One region of the Ensifer sp. M14 genome, then DNA from elsewhere that is predicted to be linked to it. Evidence: riboswitches for the same ligand, from Rfam matches in the RefSeq annotation. Region 1 holds a riboswitch; each other region holds the start of a gene.
The links. Region 1 has a riboswitch for cobalamin ahead of bluB (5,6-dimethylbenzimidazole synthase). Riboswitches for the same ligand answer to the same signal wherever they lie in the genome.

Region 1 (4,039 bases):
ATACATCGGTCATCGATGCCGCCAGCGGCATTTTCAACGCCATCATCGAAGACCAGCACCGCAGCAACAGCGGTGGCGGCGACCATTTCGCCAAGCCCGGCGCCAACGACCGCATCTGGAATTCGCTTGAAAAGCACTGCCTGAAAAACCCGGAGAATTTCGCGGCCTATTATGCGAACGCCATCATCGCGCTCGTCAGCGAAGCCTGGCTTGGTCCGAATTACCAGATGACCGCGCAGGTCAATCGGGTCAATCCGGGCGGCGCGTCGCAGGCTGCCCACCGCGACTACCATCTTGGCTTTCAGACATCTGATGTCATCGAGCAGTATCCGGCCCACGTGCACCGACTGTCACCGGTGCTGACGTTGCAGGGTGCAGTTGCCCATTGCGACATGCCGCTCGAAAGCGGCCCGACACTCTTCCTTCCCTATAGCCAGACCTATGTACCCGGCTATCTCGCGCTGAAGCGCCCGGAATTCCGCGCCTATTTCGATGAGCGTCATGTGCAGTTGCCGCTCGAAAAAGGCGATGTCGTTTTCTTCAATCCGGCGCTGTTTCATGCCGCCGGCAGCAACCGCTCGGTCGATATCAAGCGCGTCGCCAATCTGTTGCAGGTGTCTTCGGCCTTCGGGCGGGCGATGGAGACGGTCGATCGCGTAAAGATGAGCGCAGCACTGTATCCGGCACTGACTGCCCTTACGGCATCCGGCACGCTGTCGGCTGGGGAAGCCGCCAATGCGATTGCCTCCTGTGCCGAGGGGTATTCTTTCCCGACCAATCTCGATCGCGATCCCCCGATCGGTGGCCTCGCGCCGAAGACCCAGGCACAGCTGATGCATGAGGCGCTTGCGGGCGGATGGAGCGCCGCGGATTTCAGCAAAGCGCTTGACGCGCAGACACAGCGCAAGCTGAGCTGAACGGCAGATATCGATATGTCAGGTCCCCGGCGCCTGCGGCGGGGACCATTGCCTGTCTTCACGCCAACTTCATTCCCGGGAGGAATTTCATGACCGAACAATACGCCCGTCTCGACGGCAAGATCGCCGTCGTCACCGGCGGCACGCAGGGGCTCGGCGCGACGATTGCCGGCCTGTTTGCCGAGCGCGGAGCTGAAGGCATCGTCATCTGCGGACGCAACGTTGCCAAGGGCGAGGCGAAGGCCGCTGAGATCCGCAAGGCGAGCGGCGCGCAGGTGCTTTATGTCGAGGCGGATCTCGAAAAGGTCGGGGATGCGCGCAAGGTCGTCAGCGCCTGCGATGCCACCTTCGGTCGCGTCGATGCACTGGTCAATGCGGCCGCAATCACCGACCGCGGCACCATTCTCGACACCAGCCCCGAACTCTTCGACAGGATGTTCGCCATCAATGTGCGTGCACCGTTTTTCCTGATGCAGGAGGCGGTCAAGGTGATGCGAAGGGAGGGCACACAGGGCACGATCGTCAATATCGGTTCGATGTCGGCGATGGCGGGCCAGCCGTTCATTGCGGCCTACTGCTCGTCCAAGGGTGCGCTGGAGACGCTGACCAAGAATACCGCCTATGCCCTTTTGCGCAACCGCATTCGCGTCAACGGCCTCAATATCGGCTGGATGGCCTCCGAGGGCGAAGACCGCATCCAGCGCGAGTTTCATGGTGCTGCAGCCGACTGGCTGGAAAAGGCGGCCGCCAGCCAGCCCTTCGGCCGGCTTGTCGACCCTAAGGAAGTCGCGCGTGCCTGCGCTTATCTCTCCTCAAACGAATCCGGCCTGATGACGGGGTCGGTCATCTGCTTCGACCAGTCGGTCTGGGGCGGCTATGACGGCTCGCCGCATCCGGTGGCGGCGCTCTGAAATCTGAGCCTGTCGTGTGGTGCTGTGGAGTGGCGAGCAAGTGACATCGCGCTTGCTTGTCATTCCCCATGGGCTGTGTCCTTATGCGACCGTCAGGTGCCCGCGACGCGGGAGAATCGGGAATCCGGTGTCATTCCGGAACGTGCCCAACGCTGTGACGGGGACGGTTTCGTCTGTGGATCTTGAATTCTCTCAAGATCTTGCCACTGGATCTTCATTCGATCTGGGAAGGTGAGGCGGCCGGTTGATCCGAAGTCAGAAGACCGGCCTGGCAAGATAGACCGAACCCCGCGCGGACGGCGGAAGGTTGTGCATTGTTGGGGATCGAACGATGCTGACTGACGCGAAGGGCGGCCTTGCGGCTGCAGAAGCCTTTTCATTTGACGAGCGCGAAGCCGTCTATCGTGCCATCGAGACCCGTCGCGACGTGCGGGATCAGTTCCTGCCCGACCCCTTGCCGGACGATCTGGTGATGCGCCTGCTCAATGCCGCGCACCGGGCGCCATCGGTGGGGTTCATGCAGCCATGGAATTTTGTTCTGGTCCGGCAACCGGAAACGCGCGAGAGGGTTTGGCAGGCTTTTGCCCGGGCCAATGACGAAGCCGTCTTGATGTTCGATGGTGATCAGCGGTCGAAATACCGTTCGCTGAAACTGGAGGGTATCCGCAAGGCACCCTTGAGCATCTGCGTCACCTGTGATCGCACGCGTGGCGGCTCAGTCGTTCTCGGGCGCACCCACAATCCCGACATGGATGTCTATTCCACCGTTTGCGCCGTCCAGAACCTCTGGCTTGCCGCGCGCGCCGAAGGCGTTGGCGTCGGCTGGGTCAGTATCTTTCATGAACACGAGATCAAGGCGATCCTCGGCATACCCGACCATGTCGTGATCGTTGCCTGGCTTTGCCTGGGCTATGTCGACCGCCTCTATCAGGAGCCGGAGCTGGCGGTGAAGGGCTGGCGCCAGCGGCTGCCTTTGGAGGACCTTGTCTTCGAGGAGGGCTGGGGAACAGGCCGGAAGGCAGACGCCGTGATCAGTTGTTCTGAACCGGCTGGTACCCTGGGCCCTTTGGATGACGAAGATCGATCGACGTCTCCTCCTGGGGAAGGAACGTCGGGCCGATGACGCGCACCTTGCTCTTGGCGGGATCGTAAGGGCGCTCTTCAGCGGCCGCGGCCGCCTTTGCGGCCGGGGCTGCCGCCTCCTTCTTGCCTTCGATGACGATGATCGACGACTGGTTGTCGCCGGCATTGGGTGTGGTCGCGGCCGTCTTCGGGATCTGGCAACCGCAAATACCGGGCGTGCCGACGCCACGTGTCCTGTAGGCAAAAGCGTTCGGCAGTTCGGTGTAGGGGCGTCCTGTCGAGGCGGAGACCATCTGGTCGCTCTCCTCGGTCGCAAGCTCGTGGAAGAAGAGTTCCGTTTCGGCGCCCGGGCAGCGGGCACGACAGGCCTGTTCATCGCGGGCAAAGTCCGCAGGACTGGCCTCGGACGAGATCGGGAAGAAGGCACCATCGCAGGTGCGCACGCACATGGTGCGAAGCGTGCCGGAATAGACGCCGCTTTCCGCCGGGTAGGGGCTCATACCATCATCGCGCAGCAACGGACCGTAGGATTCCTCCGGCGGCAGATCTCGCAGGATGTTGCGATGCGTCTCGGGTTCGTCCGGGTCGGCGCTGGCGAACTCCTCGCGGTCGCCGTAGCAGCCGTTGATTTCGAGAGCGGCCAGGATGCGCCGACGCGTGTCGTCGCCGTTGCCGGAGATCAGCTGCTGGCGCTCCGACTTGAGGATATCGAGATTGTCTTCCATCTCGGCGATCAGGCTGTTGATATCGGCGCAGATATCCGGGTCGCCGCCGTTGAACACGACGACGCTGCCGGTGCCGCAGCCGGCACGGCGGCGATCGTTGCGCGCCCGCCGCAGTTCGATGTTCTGCCTCGAAATTGCGCTCGCGTAATCGCGCGTATCGGCAGTGGTGGCGAACGACGCGGGCAGTTCGGCAAGCTTTGTGTTCAGGCGGTCGCACACGCTGGAGGCCAGCGCCGGATCGGCAAGAACCAGAAGCAGCGGCAAAGTCGCCGCCGCAAGGGTTTTCATGTTCCGGAACAAGGGCGAACGTCCATTCCTGCAACCGGGCGGGCGCCACCCTTGTTGTCCGGGATCGGTCGCCGTCGGCATTTCCTGTTTCAGCCCTATCATAAGGCTTGTCACT
Region 2 (4,039 bases), on a different contig from region 1:
TCCTGCTCGGTGTATTTGTCAAAATAGTCGCCGGAGGCGTATTTCGAGTTCTCGAAGCCCTTGAAGCTCGTTCCGCGTTCGACGGCGATCCGGTTCGAGGCGCGGATGGCGTGGTAGGTCACGGTGTAGAAGTAGATGTTGGTGAAATCGATGCCTTCGTCCGAGCCGTAATAGACCCGTTCGCGGGCGAGATAGCCGTGCAGGTTCATCTGGCCAAGGCCGATCGCGTGGCTGTCGTCGTTGCCTTTTTCGACGGAGGGAACCGAAGAGATGTGGCTCATGTCCGACACCGCCGTCAGCGCCCGGATCGATGTTTCGATCGTCTTGCCGAAATCGGTGCTGTCCATCGCCGCGGCGATATTCAGCGAGCCGAGGTTGCAGGAAATGTCCTTGCCCATGTGCTTGTAGGACAGGTCGTCGTTATATTCGCTGGCTTCGCTGACCTGCAGGATTTCCGAGCAAAGGTTGCTCATGGTGATGCGGCCGGCGATCGGGTTGGCGCGGTTCACCGTGTCTTCGAACATGATGTAGGGATAACCCGACTCGAACTGGATTTCGGCCAGCACCTGGAAGAACTCGCGCGCCTTGATCTTCTTTTTGCGGATCCGGCTGTCGGCGACCATTTCCCGGTATTTTTCCGTGACCGAGATATCGGTGAAGGCAACGCCGTAGACGCGCTCCACGTCATAGGGCGAGAAAAGGTACATGTCCTCGTTGTTCTTGGCGAGCTCGAAGGTGATGTCTGGAACGACGACGCCGAGCGACAGAGTCTTGATGCGGATCTTCTCGTCGGCGTTCTCGCGCTTGGTATCGAGGAAACGCATGATGTCGGGGTGGTGGGCGTTGAGGTAGACCGCGCCTGCGCCCTGGCGCGCGCCGAGCTGGTTGGCGTAGGAGAACGAATCCTCCAGGAGCTTCATCACGGGAATGATGCCCGATGACTGGTTTTCGATCTGCTTGATAGGCGCGCCGGCTTCGCGGATGTTGGTGAGCGACAGGGCTACGCCGCCGCCACGTTTCGACAGCTGCAGCGCCGAGTTGATGCCGCGCGCGATGCTCTCCATATTGTCCTCGACCCTCAGCAGAAAGCAGGAGACGAGTTCGCCGCGCTGCTTCTTGCCGGCGTTGAGGAAGGTCGGCGTTGCCGGCTGGAAGCGGCCGGAGATGATCTCGTCGACCATGTCGCGCGCCAGCGCCTCGTCGCCGCGCGAAAGCGTCAGCGCCACCATGCACACCCGGTCCTCGTAGCGCTCCAGGTAGCGCTTCCCGTCGAAGGTCTTCAGCGTGTAGCTGGTGTAATATTTGAAAGCGCCAAGGAAGGTCGGGAAACGGAACTTCTTGTCATAGGCGTGATCGAACAGGTCGCGCACAAAATTGAACGAATACTGGTCGAGAACCTCCTGCTCGTAGTAGCCTTCGACCACGAGGTAATCGAGCTTCTCGCGCAGGTTATGGAAGAACACGGTGTTCTGGTTGACGTGCTGCAGGAAGTACTGCTTGGCGGCCAGCCGGTCCTTGTCGAGCTGTATCCGGCCGTCCTCGTCATAGAGGTTCAGCATCGCGTTCAGCGCGTGGTAATCGAGCGCCGCTTCCGTCGCCTTCAAGGGGCGTTCGAGTGTTGAGACGTCCAAAATCGTTCCATCCCGTTTTTGACATTGGCGACGTCCTCGTCGGTTCCCAGGAGCTCGAACCGGTAGAGATAGGGCACCTGGCACTTGGCGGAGATCACGTCGCCGGCGATCCCGTAGGTCGCGCCGAAATTGCTGTTGCCCGCGGCAATCACGCCGCGGATGTGGGAGCGGTTGTCCGCATCGTTCAAGAAACGGATCACCTGTTTGGGCACGGCGCCCCGGCCGTCGTCGCCGCAATAGGTCGGCACGACGAGCACATAGGGTTCCTTGATCTCAAGCGGCCCGTCGGCTGCGCTGACGGGGATGCGGATGGCGCGCAGGCCGAGCTTACCGACGAAGCGATGGGTGTTTTCCGAGCGGGTGGAAAAATAGACGATCAGGCCCATCGCCCGGCACCTTGGCTTTAGGACAGCGCGCTGATCTTGTCGGGGCGGAAGCCCGCCCAATGTTCAGGACCGGCAACGACGACGGGAAGCTGCAAGTAGCCGAGGCCCTTGACCGTCTGGAGCGCGTCCTCGTCGATCGAGATGTCGATCACCTCATAGTTGACGCCCTTGCGGTCGAGTGCGCGGTAGGTGGCGGTGCATTGGACGCAGGCGGGCTTGCTGTAGACGGTGACGTTCATTTCTTCCTCGTTGGGTCGGCTGGATCTGGGCATGAAAAGGCATGCGGGCGCGCGAACGCGCTCCGGCGAAAGGGCAGGGCTGGCAGGATGACGGCTTGCTCTGATCGAAACGACCGAGCGCACGTCTTCGTCAGGTGCGCGGGTTCCCGCGCCTCTTCATTGGCGAGTGATAGGAATTCGATGACGCGGACATGACTTCACCCCGAAGTTGAAGACGGCGCTTCCGGGGATACGTCGAGACAATCAGGCAGGGTTCATCCCGCCTCAATTACACTCTGACCCCTCCGGACACCCCGCCCGTGGACGTTTATTGATCGAGGCAGGTCTCCTGGCTCACGGGTCGGTGCTTCTGTCCGGACCTTCCCGAAGCATCATGCTTCAGTGGCCGAATGCTGGACAGTCGCTCGCCGTTTACAGTTGCGGGGGCAGCCACGGCTTAGCCAAGCAAAATCGCTAAAGCGCACCGTATTCCCATCTTCGCTCCCAATCCTTGCGAATCGGAAGAACCTCGAACACTAGATATAGTATATGGGTGTGAAATCTCGTCAATAGGTCTGGTGCTGCCGCGGTCGCTGGGAGCCGACAATATTTTTCCGGGTGTGGATAACGGGGAGTAAACGCGCGCTTCCGGCAATGCCTGTGGATGAGGGGCCGTCGCGACGGCTCCCTCGGTTGAAATCGTCAGGCTGCGAAAGCGGGAACCGGACGATTGTCCCGGTCGACAGCCACCATGATGAACGCGCCACGGGCAGTCAGCGTCCGTTTCCCGCCCATCAGGTCTTCGGACCACAATTCGACCTCGACCGTCGTCGAGCTTCGCCCTGTTTTCACGATCCGGGCGACAAGCTCGATGATCGAGCCAACGGTGATGCGGTGCTTGAAATCGATGCGCTGGCAGGAGGCGAGAACCGTCGTCTTGCGGCTTGCCCGCGTGGCCGCGACAAAGGCCGCCTTGGTCATCTGCGCCAGCGCGTCGCCGCCGAACATGGCCCCGAAGCTGTTGGCTTGGTCGGGAAAGACGATATCGACCATGCGCACGGCGTCGTCCTTTGTCGGACCGATCGTGGCGCTGTCGAGAGAGGGCAACGACCATTCGGCGTCCTTGCCTTCGGGCATTGCCACCATGGTGAACTGGCCGCGGGTGCAAAGATCGCGGGTACCGGCAATCAGATCCTCGGCGACCATGTCGACTTCGACCACCATCGAGCGCCGCCCGACCCGGACCCGGCGACCGCTGAAGCTGATGACGTGGCCGATACGAGCAGGGGCGCGGAAGTCGACGCGATCGCAGGACGCGGTGACGAAGGGAACGCGGCCGTGACGCGTGGCGACGATGAAGGCGATCCGGTCCATCAGCGCCAGACCGGCTCCGCCAAAGAGCGTGCCATGGTGATTGGCATCGCCGGGAAAAACGATGTCGATCAGGGTGGCAGGCGCCGGGGTTTCCCCCGGCGCCATTTCGACATTGCTATCGTCCGTCATACGTTCACGGCCTCTCGCCGGCCGGCAGCAAAGGATTGCCGCAGCGCCTGTGCCGCCTGCACCATGTTGACGAGGGCCGGGCGCACTTCCTCCCAGCGCCTCGTTTTCAGGCCGCAATCCGGATTGACCCAAATCTGCGCCGGTGTCAGCCCGTCCGTCGCCCTCTCGATCAGATGGACCATCTCATCGACCGTCGGCACGCGCGGCGAGTGGATGTCGTAAACGCCGGGGCCGATCTCGTTCGGATAGGCCTGATCGGTAAAGGCGCTGAGCAGTTCCATCTTCGAGCGCGAGGTCTCGA
Region 3 (4,039 bases), 1.9 Mb from region 1:
GAGCGCCAGCAGCGAGACCAGCGCGAAGGCGAAGACCGCGCCGAAGAAGGCGCCGAGCGACAGCGTCAGCATGCCCGCGCCGATGCCGAGAATGGCGACGGCGACGGCACCGGTCGATGCGCCGGCGGAAATGCCGAGGATATAGGGGTCGGCCAGGGAATTGCGGAGCAATGCCTGCAGCACCACGCCGCAGAGCGAAAGTGCCGCCCCGCAGCAGGCGGCCACCACCGCGCGGCTGAGGCGGTAGTTCCAGATGATGCCCTCGTCGATCGCATCGAGCGGGTAACCGGCACCCCACAAACGGTTGGCGACGGTCTTGCCGACGACGTCGAGCGGAATGGCGGTTTCGCCGATGGCGGCTCCGAGCGCCAGCGCCAGGAAAAGCATTGCGAGCGCCGTCAGGACGGCGCCCGTTCGATTGATCGAAAGAGGCCTAAACCTCACTTCGCCAGGCCGGCTTTTTCGACCGCGTCGGCAAGCACCTCGATGCCCTCGATCGTGCGGATCGTCGGGTTCATCGCCTGTGCGTCCATGACGACGATATGGTCGGCCTTGACCGCCGGCATCAGGCTGGTGACCGGGTCGGACTTCAGGAACTTCATCTTCAGCTCCCAATCGTCGGCCGGGAAGCGGCGTCGATCCATCTTGCCGATGACCACGATCTTCGGGTCGGCCTTGGCGATGGTCTCCCAGCCGATGGTCGGCCATTCCTCTTCGGTCGAGACGACATTCTTGATGCCGAGCGCCGACAGGATGTAGCCGGGCGCGCCATTGGTGCCGGCGACATAGGGGTCGATGTCCATCTCGGCGCTGGAGAACCAGAAGATCGCCGACAGCTTGCCGTCGGCACTGGCGATCTTGCCGCGGGCGGCGTCCTCGCGCGCCTTCAGCTTGGCGATCAGCGCTTCGCCTCGATCCTGCACGTCGAAGATCTCGGCGAGCTCAGCGATCTCCTGGTAGATCAGGTCCATCGAAAAGGCATTGTGGCGCACGCCGTCGCCGCCGGCCGAATTGTCCTTGGCGGCGCAATCGGCAGGAGAGACATAGACGGGGATCGACAGTTCGGCGAACTGCTTCGGCGTGGCGACGATGCCTTCCGGCCCGACATGCCACTGGAACTGTGCGGTCACCAGATCCGGCTTGGTGGCGACGACGCTTTCGAAACTCGGGTCGTTGTCGGCAAGCCGCGGCACCTTGCTGTTGACGTCCTCGTAGCCGTCGATAACAGGGCCGATCCACACGGCGGTGCCGACGACCTTGTCTGCCAGGCCAAGAAGATAAAGAATTTCCGTGGTGCTCTGACCGATCGAGGCGGTGCGCGTCGGCGCCGCCTTAAAGGTAACCTCCTGGCCGCAATTCTTTAAGGTCAGGGGGTAGCTCGTCGCGGCCGAAAGAGCGGTCGAGGGAGCGACGGTCAGAAGCAGGGCCACGGAAACGGCTAGGGATGGGCAATGGCGCCCGACGGCATTCAAAATGGCTTTCAAGGGAATTCTCTCTTCTCGTGAGCTGCAAAGGGTCAGCCGAAGCGGCGACAGTCGGCCGGGCGATTTTCGGGAGACAATCGATCGCGAACGTCGAGAAGGACGGGGATAGGGCGCGCAAAGCCGCCGGATATGCGGATCATGGACAACTCCTGTTCCGGGCAACCCCGCCCGTGACGTTGGATCTTCTGCTTGACGGCAGGTCTCCTGGCTCGCGGATGGAGCGCTTTCCACCTGCCTTCCCGCAACGCGTGTGACGCGATCGCAGTGGCATGGCGCGCTGTCGCGCCACTGGGGTGTCCGGCATTCCGCTTACAGTTGCGGGGGCAGCCACGGTCTCGGTCCCTTTTGGGTCGTCCTCACCGTGTTCCCTATTAATCCCCGTCGGAGTCATCCTTCGGGGAACCGTCGACGCTACCCTTAGTGGCCCGGTCGGCGTTGCGTCAACCCGACAGGCGACGGAAAAGGCACGGCTACGCTCGTGTCGGGGCGGGTTACCGTAAAGCGTGGCACGGTGCCGTGTTCACCGAAATGTCGCGAAACCGTTCAAATAGTTTCATGCCGCTGTTAAGCCGCTGACATCAGTCTGGCCAAAGGTCCGGCACGCGAAACACAGCGTTCGCGAGGCTCGAACCGGAGGCTTGTTTGGCCGAAATCCTCACCACGCTCACCCGCCGCTCATTCCTTCTGTCTGCCGGTGCCGCCGGCCTCGTGGCGTCCTCCGGTCTTGCAACGCCGTTTTATGCCCGTGGCTATGGCCGGCCGGAATTCATCCATGGTGTGCAGTCGGGGGATGTCGACACACGCTCCGGCATGGTGTGGACGCGGGTCGACAGGCCGTCGCGGGTGACGCTTGAATATTCGACGACCGAGAGCTTTTCCGATCCGGTTCGCCTCGCGGACCTCACGGCGACACCACAGACGGATTGCGCGGTGAAATGCGCACTCGACAATCTCCTGCCCGACCAGGACATCTTCTATCGCTTCACCGCGACCGATCTTTATGACGTCAACCGGGTGTCGGAGCCGGTCATCGGCCGGTTTCGCACCGCGCCGTTGCGCAAGCGCTCGATCCGCTTCGTCTGGTCCGGCGATACCGCCGGCCAGGGCTGGGGCATCGACGATGTCGGCATGAAGACCTATTCGACCATGCGCCTGCACGAGCCGGACTTCTTCATCCATTCCGGCGACACGATCTACGCCGACAACCCCATTCCCGACGAAATCTCACTGCGAGACGGCGGCGTCTGGAAGAACCGGGTGGTGACGCATGAGAAGCGCGACGTGGCGCGCACGCTCGAGGAGTATCGCGGCCAATGGAAGTACAATTTGCTCGATGAGCATGTCCGCGACCTCAACGCCGTCTGCCCGACTTTCTATCAATGGGACGATCATGAGGTTCTGAACAACTGGTCGGCCTCGACGGATCTTCGCGACGATCCGCGCTATCCGGAAAAGGACGTTTCGGTCTATGCCGCCCGCGCCGCGCGGGCGTTTCACGAGATGACACCGATCCGCAACGTCCCGACGCAGCCCGGCCGCATCTTCCGCAAGATCGCCTATGGGCCGCTGCTCGATGTCTTCTTCGTCGATCTCCGGTCCTATCGCGGCCCCAATCAGGGGGAGGGCGATGAGGGCCTCTTCGGCTGGCGGCAGGCGGACTGGCTGAAGCGGGAGCTGGCCGCCTCGCGGGCCGTCTGGAAGGTGATTGCCTGCGACATGCCGATCGGCCTCGTCGTCTGGGACGACTACGCCAACAGGCGCGGTTCCGACGCCATCGCCAACGGCGATAATGGTCCGCCGACCGGACGCGAAACCGAATTCGCAGACCTGCTGCGTTTCATCAGGGACAATGCCATCGACAACCTCGTCTGGCTGACGGCGGACGTGCATTACACCGCTGCGCATCACTACGACCCGTCGCGCGCAGCCTTCAAGGATTTCCTGCCGTTCTGGGAGTTCGTCTCCGGCCCTTTGCATTCCGGCACCTATGGTCCGAAGGAGCTGGACATGACGTTCGGCCCGGACGTGCGCTTCATCAAGGCATCCGGCGGAGGCGTCGACAGCAACCTGCCGCCATCCGCCGGGCTGCAGTTCTTCGGGATCGTCGATATCAACGGCCAGACCAGGCAGATGACCGTGCGCCTGATGGATCGCCAAGACCAGGAACTGTGGCGCGTGACGCTCGATCCGGCCGCGGTCGCATGAGCGTTTTGGCTTTCGCTGATACCTTTCCAAACCCGGCTGGCGCGACCCTTTCCGGTTGCAAACCCATGGCCCGTCGGGACTTCGGAGCCGGTCTCTCTTGCGCGCCCCCCTTTCGCAATCGCAAAAAAACCTGTATGAGCCCGACCATTGAAAAAGCGGCGTGGCCCATTGGGGCGTGCCCTAAACCTTCCGAGACGAAAAATGAGCATTCGTAACATCGCGATTATCGCGCACGTCGACCATGGGAAAACGACCCTTGTCGACGAGCTTCTGAAGCAGTCGGGCTCGTTCCGCGAAAACCAGCGCGTTGCCGAACGCGTCATGGACTCCAACGACATCGAAAAAGAGCG

Region 2: another riboswitch for cobalamin. It lies ahead of nrdH (glutaredoxin-like protein NrdH); the one in region 1 lies ahead of bluB (5,6-dimethylbenzimidazole synthase).
Region 3: another riboswitch for cobalamin. It lies ahead of BLJAPNOD_RS35565 (ABC transporter substrate-binding protein); the one in region 1 lies ahead of bluB (5,6-dimethylbenzimidazole synthase).

Annotation. Positions count from the first base shown of each region.
Region 1 covers NZ_QJNR01000004.1:2,756,780-2,760,818, forward strand. The annotation lists gene BLJAPNOD_RS13295 (phytanoyl-CoA dioxygenase family protein) at 1-917, shown strand, start outside; gene BLJAPNOD_RS13300 (SDR family oxidoreductase) at 1,007-1,828, shown strand; cobalamin riboswitch at 1,906-2,115, shown strand; gene bluB (5,6-dimethylbenzimidazole synthase) at 2,160-2,951, shown strand; gene BLJAPNOD_RS13310 (DUF2865 domain-containing protein) at 2,860-3,924, opposite strand.
Region 2 covers NZ_QJNR01000014.1:228,488-232,526, forward strand. The annotation lists gene nrdE (class 1b ribonucleoside-diphosphate reductase subunit alpha) at 1-1,631, opposite strand, end outside; gene nrdI (class Ib ribonucleoside-diphosphate reductase assembly flavoprotein NrdI) at 1,601-2,017, opposite strand; gene nrdH (glutaredoxin-like protein NrdH) at 2,035-2,256, opposite strand; cobalamin riboswitch at 2,557-2,782, opposite strand; gene BLJAPNOD_RS29710 (acyl-CoA thioesterase) at 2,938-3,738, opposite strand; gene metE (5-methyltetrahydropteroyltriglutamate--homocysteine S-methyltransferase) at 3,735-4,039, opposite strand, start outside.
Region 3 covers NZ_QJNR01000004.1:891,687-895,725, forward strand. The annotation lists gene BLJAPNOD_RS04335 (iron chelate uptake ABC transporter family permease subunit) at 1-387, opposite strand, end outside; gene BLJAPNOD_RS35565 (ABC transporter substrate-binding protein) at 441-1,430, opposite strand; cobalamin riboswitch at 1,661-1,906, opposite strand; gene BLJAPNOD_RS04340 (alkaline phosphatase) at 2,127-3,689, shown strand; gene typA (translational GTPase TypA) at 3,891-4,039, shown strand, end outside.